DNA from 3 places in the Thalassospira sp. MIT121401 genome. Region 1 is predicted to be linked to each of the others. Evidence: predicted binding sites of a transcription regulator. Region 1 holds the regulator's gene; each other region holds the start of a gene.
The links. Region 1 encodes LexA, which represses DNA repair genes until DNA is damaged. Its sites were predicted from a motif close to ATGTTCTANTTTGGTTC; they were not measured.

Region 1 (4,346 bases):
GACGACAAACGCGAACACGTTGCCGCCTGCAAGTCCCGCAAAAGCCTTGGCACGCTTGAAGCCGAAGCCAAAGCCCAATCGGCACCGCGCGGCTTTATCAAGGCCCTTGAAACCAGTGTTGCCGATGGCCGTTATGGCCTGATTGCCGAAATCAAGAAAGCATCCCCGTCCAAGGGACTGATCCGCGCCGATTTCAATCCGCCGCAACTGGCAAAGGCCTATCAGGCTGGCGGGGCAAGCTGCCTTTCGGTTCTGACCGATGTGCCCTATTTCCAGGGGGATGACAGCTATCTTGTCGCGGCGCGCGCGGCTGTTGACCTTCCGGCATTGCGCAAGGATTTCATGGTTGATCCTTACCAGATCACCGAAGCACGCGCCTTGGGGGCCGATTGCATCCTTTTGATCATGGCGGCCCTTGAAGACGGACTGGCTGCCGAACTTGAAGATGCGGCACACAGTCTTGGCATGGATGTTCTGATCGAAGTTCACAACGCGCCGGAACTTGAACGTGCCCTGAAACTGAAATCGCGTCTGGTCGGGGTCAATAACCGTAACCTCAAGACCATGGAAATTTCGCTGACCACGACCGAGGAACTGGCTGGCATGGTCGATAGCGACCGTCTTCTGGTCGCCGAAAGCGGATTGTTCACGCCCGAAGACCTTGCACGCATGGCCAAGGTTGGTGCGCAGTGCTTCCTGATTGGGGAAAGCCTGATGCGTCAGGATGACGTGGCTGCGGCAACCCGCAACCTTCTTGGCCTTGCGGCCTGACCTGGGACTGGCAAAGCACATGACAGACAAGCTTTCCCATATTGATGCCGGTGGCAACGCCGTGATGGTGGATATTTCGGACAAGGCCGATACCACCCGCATTGCCATTGCCAAGGCACGGGTATTGATGTCTGCGCAAACGGCAAAGCTGATTGCCGATCGTGGCCATAAGAAGGGTGATGTTCTTGGCATCGCACAGCTTGCCGGGATCATGGGAGCAAAAAAGACCCCCGATCTGATCCCGCTTTGCCATCCCCTGCCCCTGACATCGGTGACGGTTGATCTTGAACTGGCCGATGATGTTGACGGGGTCGATATCACCGCGACCTGCAAGACCACCGGCAAGACCGGTGTCGAGATGGAGGCCTTGACAGCGGCCTCTGTCGCAGCCTTGACCGTGTTTGACATGTGCAAGGCTGTCGACAAGGCCATGCAGATTACCGATATCCGCGTCACCCGCAAGGAAGGCGGGAAATCGGGGACTTTCATCGCCGATTAGGGTGTTTGCGAGCGGGCGACCACCATTCAAAACCCGTAATTATGGCCTGAATTACGGCCAATCCGTTGTTTTTGGCCCGACGCGCTTGACCCGACAAAAGAACTAAAGTAGAACATTTATGTATCCTTTTTGTTCTTGCTACAGGTTCGGGAAATATCATGCTGACGCGCAAGCAATATGAGTTGCTGGTCTATATTGACAATTACCTTCGCGATCACGGTATCTCGCCCTCTTTCGATGAAATGAAAGAGGCCCTGAACCTTAAATCCAAATCGGGGATCCATCGTCTGATTACCGGGCTTGAGGAACGCGGTTTTATCCGCCGTCTTGCGCATCGCGCCCGTGCGCTGGAAGTCATCCGGCTTCCGGAAAACAGCGATGATGACGCCCCCGAAACCCCGAACAACGTCACATCCATTGCCAGTGCGCGCAAAGCCCCCCATCGTCCGGCAACCGTGCCCACGGCCTTTGCCGAAACCGGTGAAGCTATTTCGCTTCCGCTTTATGGGCGAATTGCTGCGGGTACCCCGATCGAGGCATTGCGTGATCAAAGCACCATGGTTCAGGTGCCCGCTGCCCTTTTGGGATCAGGCGATCATTATGCACTTGAAGTATCCGGTGATTCCATGGTCGAGGCCGGCATCCTTGATGGTGATACCGTCCTGATCCAGCGGTGCGAGCAGGCCCATGATGGCACGATTGTCGTTGCGCTTGTCGATGACAGCGAAGCGACCCTTAAGCGCCTTAAACGCGGGCGCGGTGAGGTTCTTCTGGAACCGGCCAATGCCCGGTATGAAACCCGTGCCCTGTCACCGGATCGCGTGCGTATTCAGGGTCGTCTGGTCGGGTTGCTGCGTCAGTATTAAGCCACCAGCAACTGCACACACAAAATCGCCCGCTGTGATTTTCACACGGGCGATTTTGTGTATTCGGGATCAGTGCATCCGGCCCGGTCCAGGCACGGCCACTGATTACCGTTGCGATGGAGCAGCTTTGCCGCCAATCACGATCCATGGCCAGTGACCGGATATTGCCCGCACGGTTTCAAATGACGACCTTCCCTGATCAAGCTTAGCCGTATCAAGGGCGACACCGCCCTGCCACCACAAGACGCCATCATCAATCATCACCCGCGCCCCGGCCTGGCGACAGGTTCGGATTGGCAAATCGTTTTTTAGCGTAATCACAAGATCGGCATTGCGACAGGCATAGAACGGATTGGCCAGACTGGTTGCGACAATGGTCCTAGTTTCATTATCACCAACGCCAGTGACCACAAGACACGGATCGTTTTTACAATACCTTATTCTTGTGGCTTCATCTTCCGGACGGATGCCAAAACGGCTCATCCACAGGGATTTTTGGAAATCACCAAGCCCGTCGGCCAAATGCAGGATTTCCTGTTCCCTGTCATAAACGGCCCAGCTTTCCTGATCACCCGATACAAGAACATCCGGAGTTTGGTGGGTCACCTGCGCAATGATGGCGATGATCAAAAGCGGCCCGGAAACTACAAGGGCAATCTGATCGCGCCAGATCACGGCCCACGCAATCGCCAACAACAAACAGGCGGTTGCCACATCACCGAGCCCGGCCACATACCACAACCCCCATTCCTGGGCGGCGACAAGGGATGCTGTTTTGATCAGAACAGTCAATCCGGGCGCCATCAGCGCAAGCACACCGCCCGCCAACCCGAATGGCATGAATGCCAGCGTCAGTACAATTAACGGCATCACCCAGAATGCCATTATCGGAATGGCAACCAGATTGGCAACAATGCCAAGCACCGATATCCGCCCGAAATGAAATCCGATAATCGATGCCGTCACAACCGTCACAATGACACTGGTGATCAAAAGCCCCGCCATATAGACCACAAGACGTTCATGCCACGGACGTCCGCCATGGCGGTCAAGCCAACGGCGCCCGGGCCCGTCATAAAAGGCAACAAGTGCCCCGACAGCAGCAAAGGAAAGCTGAAAACTGGCACCAAGTACCGCATCGGGCCTTAACACCAGAACAACCAGTGCGGCCACACCCACCAGCCGTAAAGATATGGCACGGCGATCAAGCAACAGGGCAATCCATACCACCAGCAACATCACAAAGGCCCGCTGCGTCGGCACTGTTGCCCCCGACAATCCGAGATAAATGAACCCCGCCCCGGCGGCCGCGAGTGCCGCCCATTTTTTGACCGGATAGCGCAATGCGATCCCCGGTATCGCAGCCAAACCCAGACGCACCAGAAAGAAAACGGTTCCGCACAGCAACCCCATATGCAATCCGGAAATCGCCAAAAGATGGGCCAGCCCGGATTTCCTCAGATCCTCGGCAATTTCAGCAGTGACATCGCCGCGTTCACCGATGATCAATGCTTTGGCAATCCCGGCCTCGGGCGCGGTTACGTATCGATTGATCACGTCGGATATTTTCTGACGCAGGTGTTCAACAACGTATCCTATACCATTGTTTTCATAAGCATCCTTCTCGCTCAACACTTCGAACTGACGACCGAATGCAAACCCGGTTGCGCCGATCTGGCTGAAATAAAGGTTGCGCGCGAAATCGGGATCACCGGGAACCGACGGCGGGCGCAGTGGAAACAACCGTGCCTTTACGCGCACCTCATCACCGATCGAAAGCGCGCTGTCACCGAGAAAACTGAGCCGAACATTCCAGTCGATCTGATCATTGGAAAGACCCTGAATATTTGTCGGATCAAGGGTAACGCGCATGCGACTGCCGCGGGGCTCAATACCGATGACAGTTCCGATGATTTCGGTCGAATAAAGGGTTCTGGTCGGGATATTTTCCGGTCCCAGTTCCGTATGCAGGGCACTGATCAGACAACCTACCGTGATACTGGCCATCAGTTGCATCAAAAATGCCAGCCAGGCTTTGCTGCGAACCATCCAGAACGCGCAGACCGAAAGAATCACGGCAACTGAAATCTCTGCAACGGAAATGCGCGCAGGAAGCAAAAAATAAAGGGCGCATCCCAACCCAAAGAAGATAACAGATGACAGAAACCATTTATTTCTTTGGCTTGTAACAACAAATATGACTTGCGAGA
Region 2 (4,346 bases), 1.3 Mb from region 1:
CACGGCAACATTGGTGTGGTCATCAAAGCTGTTGACGATAAACCGGGTGCCCAACGCCTGCACCTGGCCATGCGGCGAGGTGACGGTGAAAACACGCTTGTTCGCACGTTCCATCGGAACAGCTTGAAAATCGGCAAGCCCGCTAATCAATGCGATGTTTCGGATTTGATCGGTAAACTGAACCGCGATTGCACTATCGGGGCCCAAGGTGACGGTACTGCCATCCTCAAGTGTAATGGCCCGCACTTCCCCGACAGCAGTGTGATAATCAGCGCTGAGGAAAATGGTCGGGTCACCAAACATAACGCGCGTAGAAGCAACCGCCAGCAGCAAGCTTGCGGCAAGTGCGACGTAGCTCCAGCGGCGTTTCTTTGCCGAGGGGACCTTGGATGACGGTTTTGCCGGATGTTTAAGCTCGACAACCTTTGATGAAGGGCTTTCGGTTGTGCGATCTTTTGATCGAATTGCTTCATCCATTACAGCAAGCGCGTTGTTGGCCTCAATGAAAGCTTGCTGGTTTTCCGGTGCGGCATTCAGCCAAATGTGGAGCTCTTCATGTTCAGATGTGCTGAGGTCGCCATTGATCATTTTCGCAACCCAATCGGCCGCGGCCAGATCAATGTTTTTCTGTGTTTCTTGCATCTGGCTCACGTTACCAACCCGCACTTGCCGACAACCCGGACAAAGCGTCCTTATCTGTTGGACGATAAAACTGCAAGAAATGCGTAAAAACTTTGTGCAATTTCATGACCGGCTTTCCCGCATGCGCTTCATCACATGGGCAATAGCGCGCGCGACATGTTTCTGCACGGAGCTGTCAGAAATGCCGAGCTGTTCAGCCGTTTCGCGATAAGTCAGCCCTTCAACGCGCACAAGAGTAAAGATTTCGCGCGTTTTTTCAGGCAGCTCATCAAGCGCGCGGCGTACATATTCAAGCTCAGACTGCCCTCCGACGATCTGTTCTGGCGAGGGTGAATTATTGGGAATGACATCAAGGGGAATGTCATCGGTACCGGCAACCGGGTTTCGCTTTTGTGCCCGAACGTGATCAATCGCAAGATTATGGGCGACGCGGTACAGGTAGGAACGGACATGGGTGACTTCGTTTGCCTTATCGGGGCTGGCATGTTCCGACACACGCAAAAATGTCTCCTGTGTCAGATCCATTGCTGTATCTGCATCACGCAAAAGGCGTGTCAGATAAATCTGCAATTCCCTTTGGTGAGACTGAAAGAGTTTTTTGAGGTCCGTTATTGCCAAGTCACATACCTGACTAAGGTGATGGGTTTTTATGGAGTTATCAAAAATAATACTCATTCGCAATTAATTAGTTGTGCAGGGTGTATGAAATTTGCATCCTGCACGTGTGTAAGGTGAATGTGTGTGGTTGCCTGAATACAGCTTGGTAAAGCAGCCATCTTCGCCGGGCCATACAGAAGCAGTCTGAAAAGTATGAGGTTAATCGCCATGTTTCCGGAAAGCTGCGTCGTGCAAAAACTGGCATTAACCCGTGATGGATCCTTCGAAGGCTTTGGTGCCCCGGATATTTTGAAAGCGACCATTGCAATAATTGACAGGCAACGCCTTGGTCCGGAGGAAACCGAAAGTCTGGCGAACAGATATTTACATACACACGAACAGCAAAGACGGCTGTCTTTCGAGTTTCCTCAGCGACGTGACAGTTTCACAATTGGACGGTTGGCTGCGAAGCTTGCTTTGAAATGTCATCTCGATGATGTGTCACCACATGATATCGCCATCGGTAGCGGTGTTTTTCACCAGCCTATTATTATGGGTACATCTGTCGGGTGTTGCGAACTTGGTGTGTCGATTTCTCACTCCGACGAGATTTGTGTTGCCGTTATTCACCATAAAGGTCACCCGATCGGTGTCGATGTTGAGCAATTGGCAGAGGCCGACATTGTGCCCGTTCTGAATGATGTTGACGCGAGTTTGCGGCAACAGTTCTTCGAGCTTTCTCTGAATGAGTATGAGGCTGCATCCATACTTTGGTGTGCACGCGAAAGCTTGGGCAAGGTGCTGACAACAGGTATGACTATGCCGCCCAAACTGTATGAGCCGACCTCAGTATCGGAAGTCGTGGCAGGGGTCAGATTGAGCTACAAGACCTTCACACAATACCAGACACAAGTTATGCCAATTGACAAAGCATGGTTGGCGATAACGCTTCCTGCGCAGACAAAAATTGATTTCGGGTGGCTGGAGGCACTCAGCAGTTGGCGTGCCTCAACTATCTATCCCGGACGGATCTAGCATGTTGAAAATGTGTCGTGTTTTCTGTCACTAGGCACATTTTCCTTCATCCACTGTCTGTTTGTTGGAGTACTGTTATTGTCACAACGTTTGCACGGTTCCCTTTGCGTGTTCTTGCCAGCAGGCACCGCAGATGAATAGGCCCGCTTTCCTCCATCGCCCTCACCCCACCTGAAAGCTTTTGATTTGACTCTGATATCGGGCGTTCCTAAATAAGAACAAATAGAGAACATTTGTTGTGTTTGGGTAAGATGCTTGCTGAACGGATCAGGGATGCCCGGGCTGTCTTGGCACGGGCCGAAAAAAGTTGGAGGGGAAATGTATCCTGTTTCCCCGGCAAGGCAGGCGGTGTGGTCGGCTGCCTGTTTGGCGGTATGGCCTTGTCACGCAATATCAGCATCGGCGGTTTTGTGCCGGTTGGTATGCATGAGGTAATCTGTGCCCATGATGGTGGGGCGGCGTCGATTTTGGCCTGGTATCTGGCCCGGATTGCTCCGCAAGAGCAGAGGGCAGGATACGGAAGGTTACAAGGCTGCGAGCAAGACAGATCGCAAGAAAAACCGCAAAACAGCGCACAGGGCCATGCCCAGTCAAACCGGTCTGTTTTCTGGGTTCGGCAAAGACGGGCGATTGATCAGGGCGGGTTTTATCATCTGGCCTTGCCGGTCGGGCAGGTAACGGATCCGCCGCCCTTGATGATGACAGTCGATCAGCAGGATATCGCCTTATGGAGCTGTGAGGAGGCCGCCAAATCCGGGCAGGTCGCATCGATTATTCTGGAAACCACCGATTACGACCTGACATCGGCAAGGCGTCTGCAACTGGCCTGTGAAGCGGGCGGAACCCGGATGATTGTTTTGCGCCGGGCATCGCATGGCGGGCGGTTGATGCCATCAAGTGCATTGACACGCTGGAAGATCGAACCGGTCCCAAGCACGTCAGACACCAAGACAGGGAATATTCATCATCTCAGCCTGATCGGGGGACGCGGGGTCCGACCGGGAAGCTGGAAAGTCAAAACCGATGCATCAACGTTTTCTTTATCTGTGGTTGACCCACTGGAAGACGGATTGTCAGAAAATCAGCAGAACCACGGCCGATACCCGCCACAAGGCGGACCAGGACGTGTCATCTGAAAACAGCGGCCCCACCGAACCGGCAGATGATGCTGACGGGCCACATGTCATCACGCGCGCCGATCACAAAGGGGTTCTGGTGTGCGGGCTGAATGCCCGGGCCCGGGACGCGGGATTATACGGGGGCATGCGTCTTTCCGATGCGCGCAGCATCCTTCCCGGTTTGCACGACAGCCCCGAGGATGAGGCGCTTTATGACATGCATCTGGCGGGATTGATCCGTTTGATGGATCGATACAGCCCCTGGGTCGCGCCGGATCGGGAATTGCATGCGCACGGCCTGCAAGGCGATGGCGGATTATGGCTGGAAATCACCGGCGGCAGTCATTTGTTTGGCGGGGAAGCCACCATGATCGGTCACATCCTGCGTGATGTGAAATCCCGGGGCTATGGTGCTAGAATTGCCATTGCCGATACGGCCGGGGCCGCCTGGGCCGCTGCGCGTCATCATCCCGGTGCGTCGACCGAGCATATCCTGTCCTTGCCCGCCGATCATGAAATCGCGGCAGGATTTCCGGTTTCGGCCCTGCGTCTGTCGGATGACATCATCGCCCTGTTGTCGCGGCTTGGCCTTAAGCAACTGGGCGATATTACACCCTTGCCGCGCGCCAATATCACCACCCGGCTGGGACCCGATGTGTTGCGCCGTCTTGATCAGTTTTATGGGCGCTTGCCCGAACATCTGAACTTCAAATTGCCCGATACCCCCTGGCTGATCAAACAAAGCTTTGGCGAACCGCTTGGCGATGCGGTCAATCTGGCACTGGCGATCGAAAACATGACGGGCAAGCTGTGCGAGATGCTTGCATGCGAAAATCTGGGCCTGCGGCGGATATGTGTCCGTTCGATCCGGGTGGATGGTCATGCCCATACCATCACCACAACAACCGGGACCCCGTGTCAGTCCGCACCGCATGTTTTGCGATTGCTGGGCGA
Region 3 (4,346 bases), 180 kb from region 1:
CGATATCAATGATCCAGTCGGCAGTCTTGATGACATCAAGGTTGTGTTCGATCACAACGACGGTGTTGCCTTGGTCAACAAGGGTATGAAGGACCTCAAGCAATTTGCGGATATCATGGAAATGAAGACCGGTGGTCGGTTCATCCAGAATATAGATTGTCCGCCCGGTCGCCCGTTTTGACAGTTCCTTGGCAAGCTTCACGCGCTGCGCTTCACCGCCCGAAAGGGTTGTGGCCTGTTGACCCAGATGGATATAGGAAAGACCAACCTGTTTAAGGGTTTCCATCTTGTCACGGATCGATGGAACGGCCTTGAAGAAGTCCGCGCCTTCTTCCACTGTCATATCAAGAACATCAGATATCGATTTGCCTTTAAACGATATTTCCAGCGTTTCGCGGTTGTATCTTTTGCCCTTGCACTGATCACACGTGACATAAACGTCAGGCAGGAAGTGCATTTCGATTTTGATGACACCGTCACCCTGACAGGCTTCGCAACGACCGCCTTTGACGTTGAATGAAAAACGTCCGGGCTTGTAACCGCGGGTCTTGGCTTCTGGCAGTTGGGCAAACCAGTCACGGATCGGTGTAAAGGCACCGGTATAGGTCACCGGGTTCGACCGCGGGGTTCGCCCGATCGGGCTTTGGTCGATGTCAATGATCTTGTCGATCAGCTCGATCCCGGTAATTGCATCATGTGCCCCGGGATGATGGCGGGCATTATGCATCCGCTTTGCCAGCGCCTTATATAGCGTTTCGATGACAAGACTGGATTTCCCGCCACCTGACACGCCGGTAACACAGATGAACTTGCCCAGCGGGAAGTCGACATCAATGCCCTGAAGGTTGTTGGCTTTGGCCCCCTTGATCGTGATGGACTTGCCGTTGCCTTTGCGACGTTCCTTTGGAACGGCAATCTGTTCAACACCAACGAGATACTTGCCGGTCAGGCTTTCGGGGTTTTGCTGGATTTCTTCCGGGGTGCCCTGGGCAACGATGCGTCCGCCATGAATACCGGCACCCGGGCCCATATCAATCACATAATCCGCCGCACGAATGGCGTCTTCATCATGTTCAACGACCAGAACCGTATTCCCGAGATCACGCAACCGCTTAAGCGTATCGAGCAGGCGGTCATTGTCGCGCTGATGCAGACCAATGGACGGTTCATCCAGCACATACAGAACACCGGTCAAACCCGACCCGATTTGCGACGCCAGACGGATACGTTGGCTTTCACCACCCGAAAGGGTGCCTGATGTGCGCGACATGGAAAGATAATCAAGCCCGACATCGCGCAGGAAGCGCAACCGGTCATTAATTTCGCGCAGAATACGGCGCGCGATTTCGGTTTCCTTTTCGTTCAGCTTGCCTTCAAGGGCGATGAACCAGTCACCTGCTTTGGCAATTGAAAGATCCGTCACCTGCGAGATGTCGCAACCATCGACTTTGACAGCCAATGCTTCGGGCTTCAGACGCTTGCCCGCACAGGTTGGGCAATGCGACACCATCTGATATTTGGCCAGTTCATCGCGGGCCCACTGACTGTCTGTCTCGCGCCAGCGCCGCGCCATGTTCGGAATGACACCTTCGAACGGGCGCGAAACCTTGTAACTGCGCGATCCATCGTCATAGGTGACAGTGACTTCTTCGTCACCCGACCCATGCAGGATGATGTCTTGCGCCGTTTTGGGCAATTTTTCCCAGGCAACATTGGTTTTAAAGCCGAAATGCTTTGCGACTGATTTCAGGGTCTGCAGGTAATATTTCGACGTCGTGCTGGCCCATGGTGCGACCGCCCCATCTTCAAGCGTCTTGCTTTCATCAGGAACAACCAGCATCGGATCAAACTCCATCTGGGTTCCCAAACCGTCACAGGCCGGGCAGGCGCCAAACGGGTTGTTAAATGAAAACAGACGCGGTTCGATTTCCTCGATCGTGAAGCCGGAAACCGGGCAGGCGAACTTCGCCGAGAATACGGTTGTTTCGCCGGTTTTTGCATCTTCGGTAAGAACAATGCCGTCAGTCAGTTCAAGAGCGGTTTCAAAACTGTCGGCCAGGCGGGTTGCGATGCCGTCTTTCACTATCAACCGATCAACAACAACAGAAATGTCGTGCTTCAGCTTTTTATTCAGTTCCGGCGCATCATCGATATCATACATTTCGCCGTCAATTTTGACGCGCTGGAAGCCGCGTGAGCGCAAATCACGCAGTTCTTTTTTGTATTCACCCTTACGACCACGGACGATCGGCGCCAAAAGATACAACCGTGTTCCTTCTTCCATTTCCATCACGCGGTCGACCATCTGCGACACGGTCTGACTGACAATCGGAAGGCCGGTCGCTGGCGAATAGGGGATGCCGATACGCGCCCAAAGCAAACGCATATAGTCATAAATCTCGGTCACGGTCCCCACGGTCGAACGCGGGTTACGCGACGTGGTTTTTTGTTCGATGGAAATGGCCGGCGACAGACCATCGATATATTCGACATCCGGCTTTTGCATCAGTTCAAGGAACTGACGGGCATATGCAGACAGGCTTTCGACATAGCGGCGCTGGCCTTCGGCATAGATCGTATCGAAGGCAAGCGAACTTTTACCCGATCCCGACAGGCCGGTAATGACCACCAGTGAATCGCGGGGCAATTCAACATCAATGTTCTGAAGATTGTGTTCTTTCGCACCGCGAACCGAAATTTTCGTCAGCATGTCGGGCCTTTTGTTCCTGAATTGTTCGGAAAGTGTATAGAGGACGCAAACACTATACGCAAGCGCACCCCTGACAGTTCCTGTCAGTATTTGTCAGGAGACTGACATTACACAATCACCGCACCCCAAAATGCATGAAAAAACCCGCCGAACAAGTCCGGCGGGTTTCATAAATCCTGTGACCCAACGGGTCAGACAAAGCAAAAGATGGCTTAGCCTTTGGTCACGGAACGACCGGTGGCACCAAGATCCTTGAAGGCTTCTTCGAGGCGCGCTGCCATCGACAGTTCAGCTTCGCGGATCCAGACACGCGGGTCATAATTCTTCTTGTAGGGTTTGTCCGTTTCCGGATCGACCTGGTATTTGAAAGCACGCGCATTTGCTTCAACATACTCACCGACCGGACGGGCATAGGCAAACTGGGTATCGGTGTCGATATTCATCTTGAAGACGCCATAGCCGACGGCTTCTTCGATTTTTTCTTTTTCCGAACCCGAACCGCCATGGAACACGAAGTCCAGCGGACGGTCATCAAGCCCATGCTTCTCGGCGACAAACTTCTGGCTTTCCAGAAGGATTTCCGGACGCAGTTTGACGTTGCCCGGCTTGTAGACGCCGTGGACGTTACCAAATGCAGCTGCGACCGAGAAATGGCCAAGCGGCGAAAGGCGACGATAGGCTTCTTCGACTTCTTCCGGACGGGTGTAAAGACGCGGGTCGATCTCGTCACTTGAAGTATCAAGTTCGTGACCGATGCCGTCTTCTTCGCCACCGGTTACACCCAGTTCGATTTCCAGGCTCATTTCGATGGCGGACATGCGTTTGAGGAAGGTCTCGCAAGTCGACAGGTTGTCTTCAAGCGATTCTTCGGACAGATCAAGCATGTGGGAGCTGTAAAGCGCCTTGCCGGTTTCGGCATAGGCCTTTTCGCTCCATTTCAGCATTTCATCGACCCACGGAACGAACTTGCGGTTCGCGTGGTCCGTATGCATGACAACAGCAACACCATAATATTCAGCAAGAAGCTGCGCATGACGGGCAGCCGAAACTGCGCCCACGACACGGGCCGCATCGGCGTCCTTGATGCCCTTGCCAGCAAAGAACTGTGCGCCACCATTCGAAAGCTGAATGATGATGTCAGAACCGGCATTCGCAGCGGCTTCAAGGGCTGCGTTCATCGTGCTTGACGATGTAATATTCACAGCGGGAAGGGCGTAACCGTCCTGCTTGCAGGCAGCGACAAGGTCACGATAGGAAGCACCGGTAACAACACCGGGTTTAACGGAAGGCATGTGGGTACTCCTCCTGGGGGTCAGAGTAAAACAGGTGCCCCCGTGCGAACCGACTGATCCGCGGCAAGGGCAATCCGTAGAGAGCCCAATGCATCTTCCATATGCTGCGTCAGGTCAAGATTTTCTGTTATAGACTTTAGGAAAAATTGCTGTTCGCGCAGGCAAAGACCATCATGATCAGGTTCGTCATCGGTGCGAATAATCTCGTCTGTGCGGGTAAATTCACCGGCACTGTCTGTTTCCGCATGATGCAGGCGCAATGCATTTGTCTTGGTATGCGTATCGATGTCAGCCGAACCAGCGCCTTTTTCTTCGACATCGGTGATTGATACGCTGCCTTTCGG

Region 2: a site for LexA is predicted at 2,491-2,507, ahead of SIB88_RS06195 (ImuA family protein). Genes of this name have one in related genera too.
Region 3: a site for LexA is predicted at 2,721-2,737, ahead of uvrA (excinuclease ABC subunit UvrA). Genes of this name have one in related genera too.

Annotation. Positions count from the first base shown of each region.
Region 1 covers NZ_CP138926.1:2,630,534-2,634,879, reverse strand. Annotated here, with positions in the region: gene trpC (indole-3-glycerol phosphate synthase TrpC) at 1-771, shown strand, start outside; gene moaC (cyclic pyranopterin monophosphate synthase MoaC) at 791-1,270, shown strand; gene lexA (transcriptional repressor LexA) at 1,429-2,136, shown strand; gene SIB88_RS12065 (ComEC/Rec2 family competence protein) at 2,242-4,212, opposite strand.
Region 2 covers NZ_CP138926.1:1,359,925-1,364,270, forward strand. Annotated here, with positions in the region: gene SIB88_RS06180 (FecR family protein) at 1-642, opposite strand, end outside; gene SIB88_RS06185 (RNA polymerase sigma factor) at 745-1,317, opposite strand; gene SIB88_RS06190 (4'-phosphopantetheinyl transferase family protein) at 1,468-2,274, shown strand; gene SIB88_RS06195 (ImuA family protein) at 2,625-3,410, shown strand; gene SIB88_RS06200 (Y-family DNA polymerase) at 3,400-4,346, shown strand, end outside.
Region 3 covers NZ_CP138926.1:2,813,686-2,818,031, reverse strand. Annotated here, with positions in the region: gene uvrA (excinuclease ABC subunit UvrA) at 1-2,710, opposite strand, end outside; gene fbaA (class II fructose-bisphosphate aldolase) at 2,923-4,002, opposite strand; gene SIB88_RS12955 (Gfo/Idh/MocA family protein) at 4,023-4,346, opposite strand, start outside.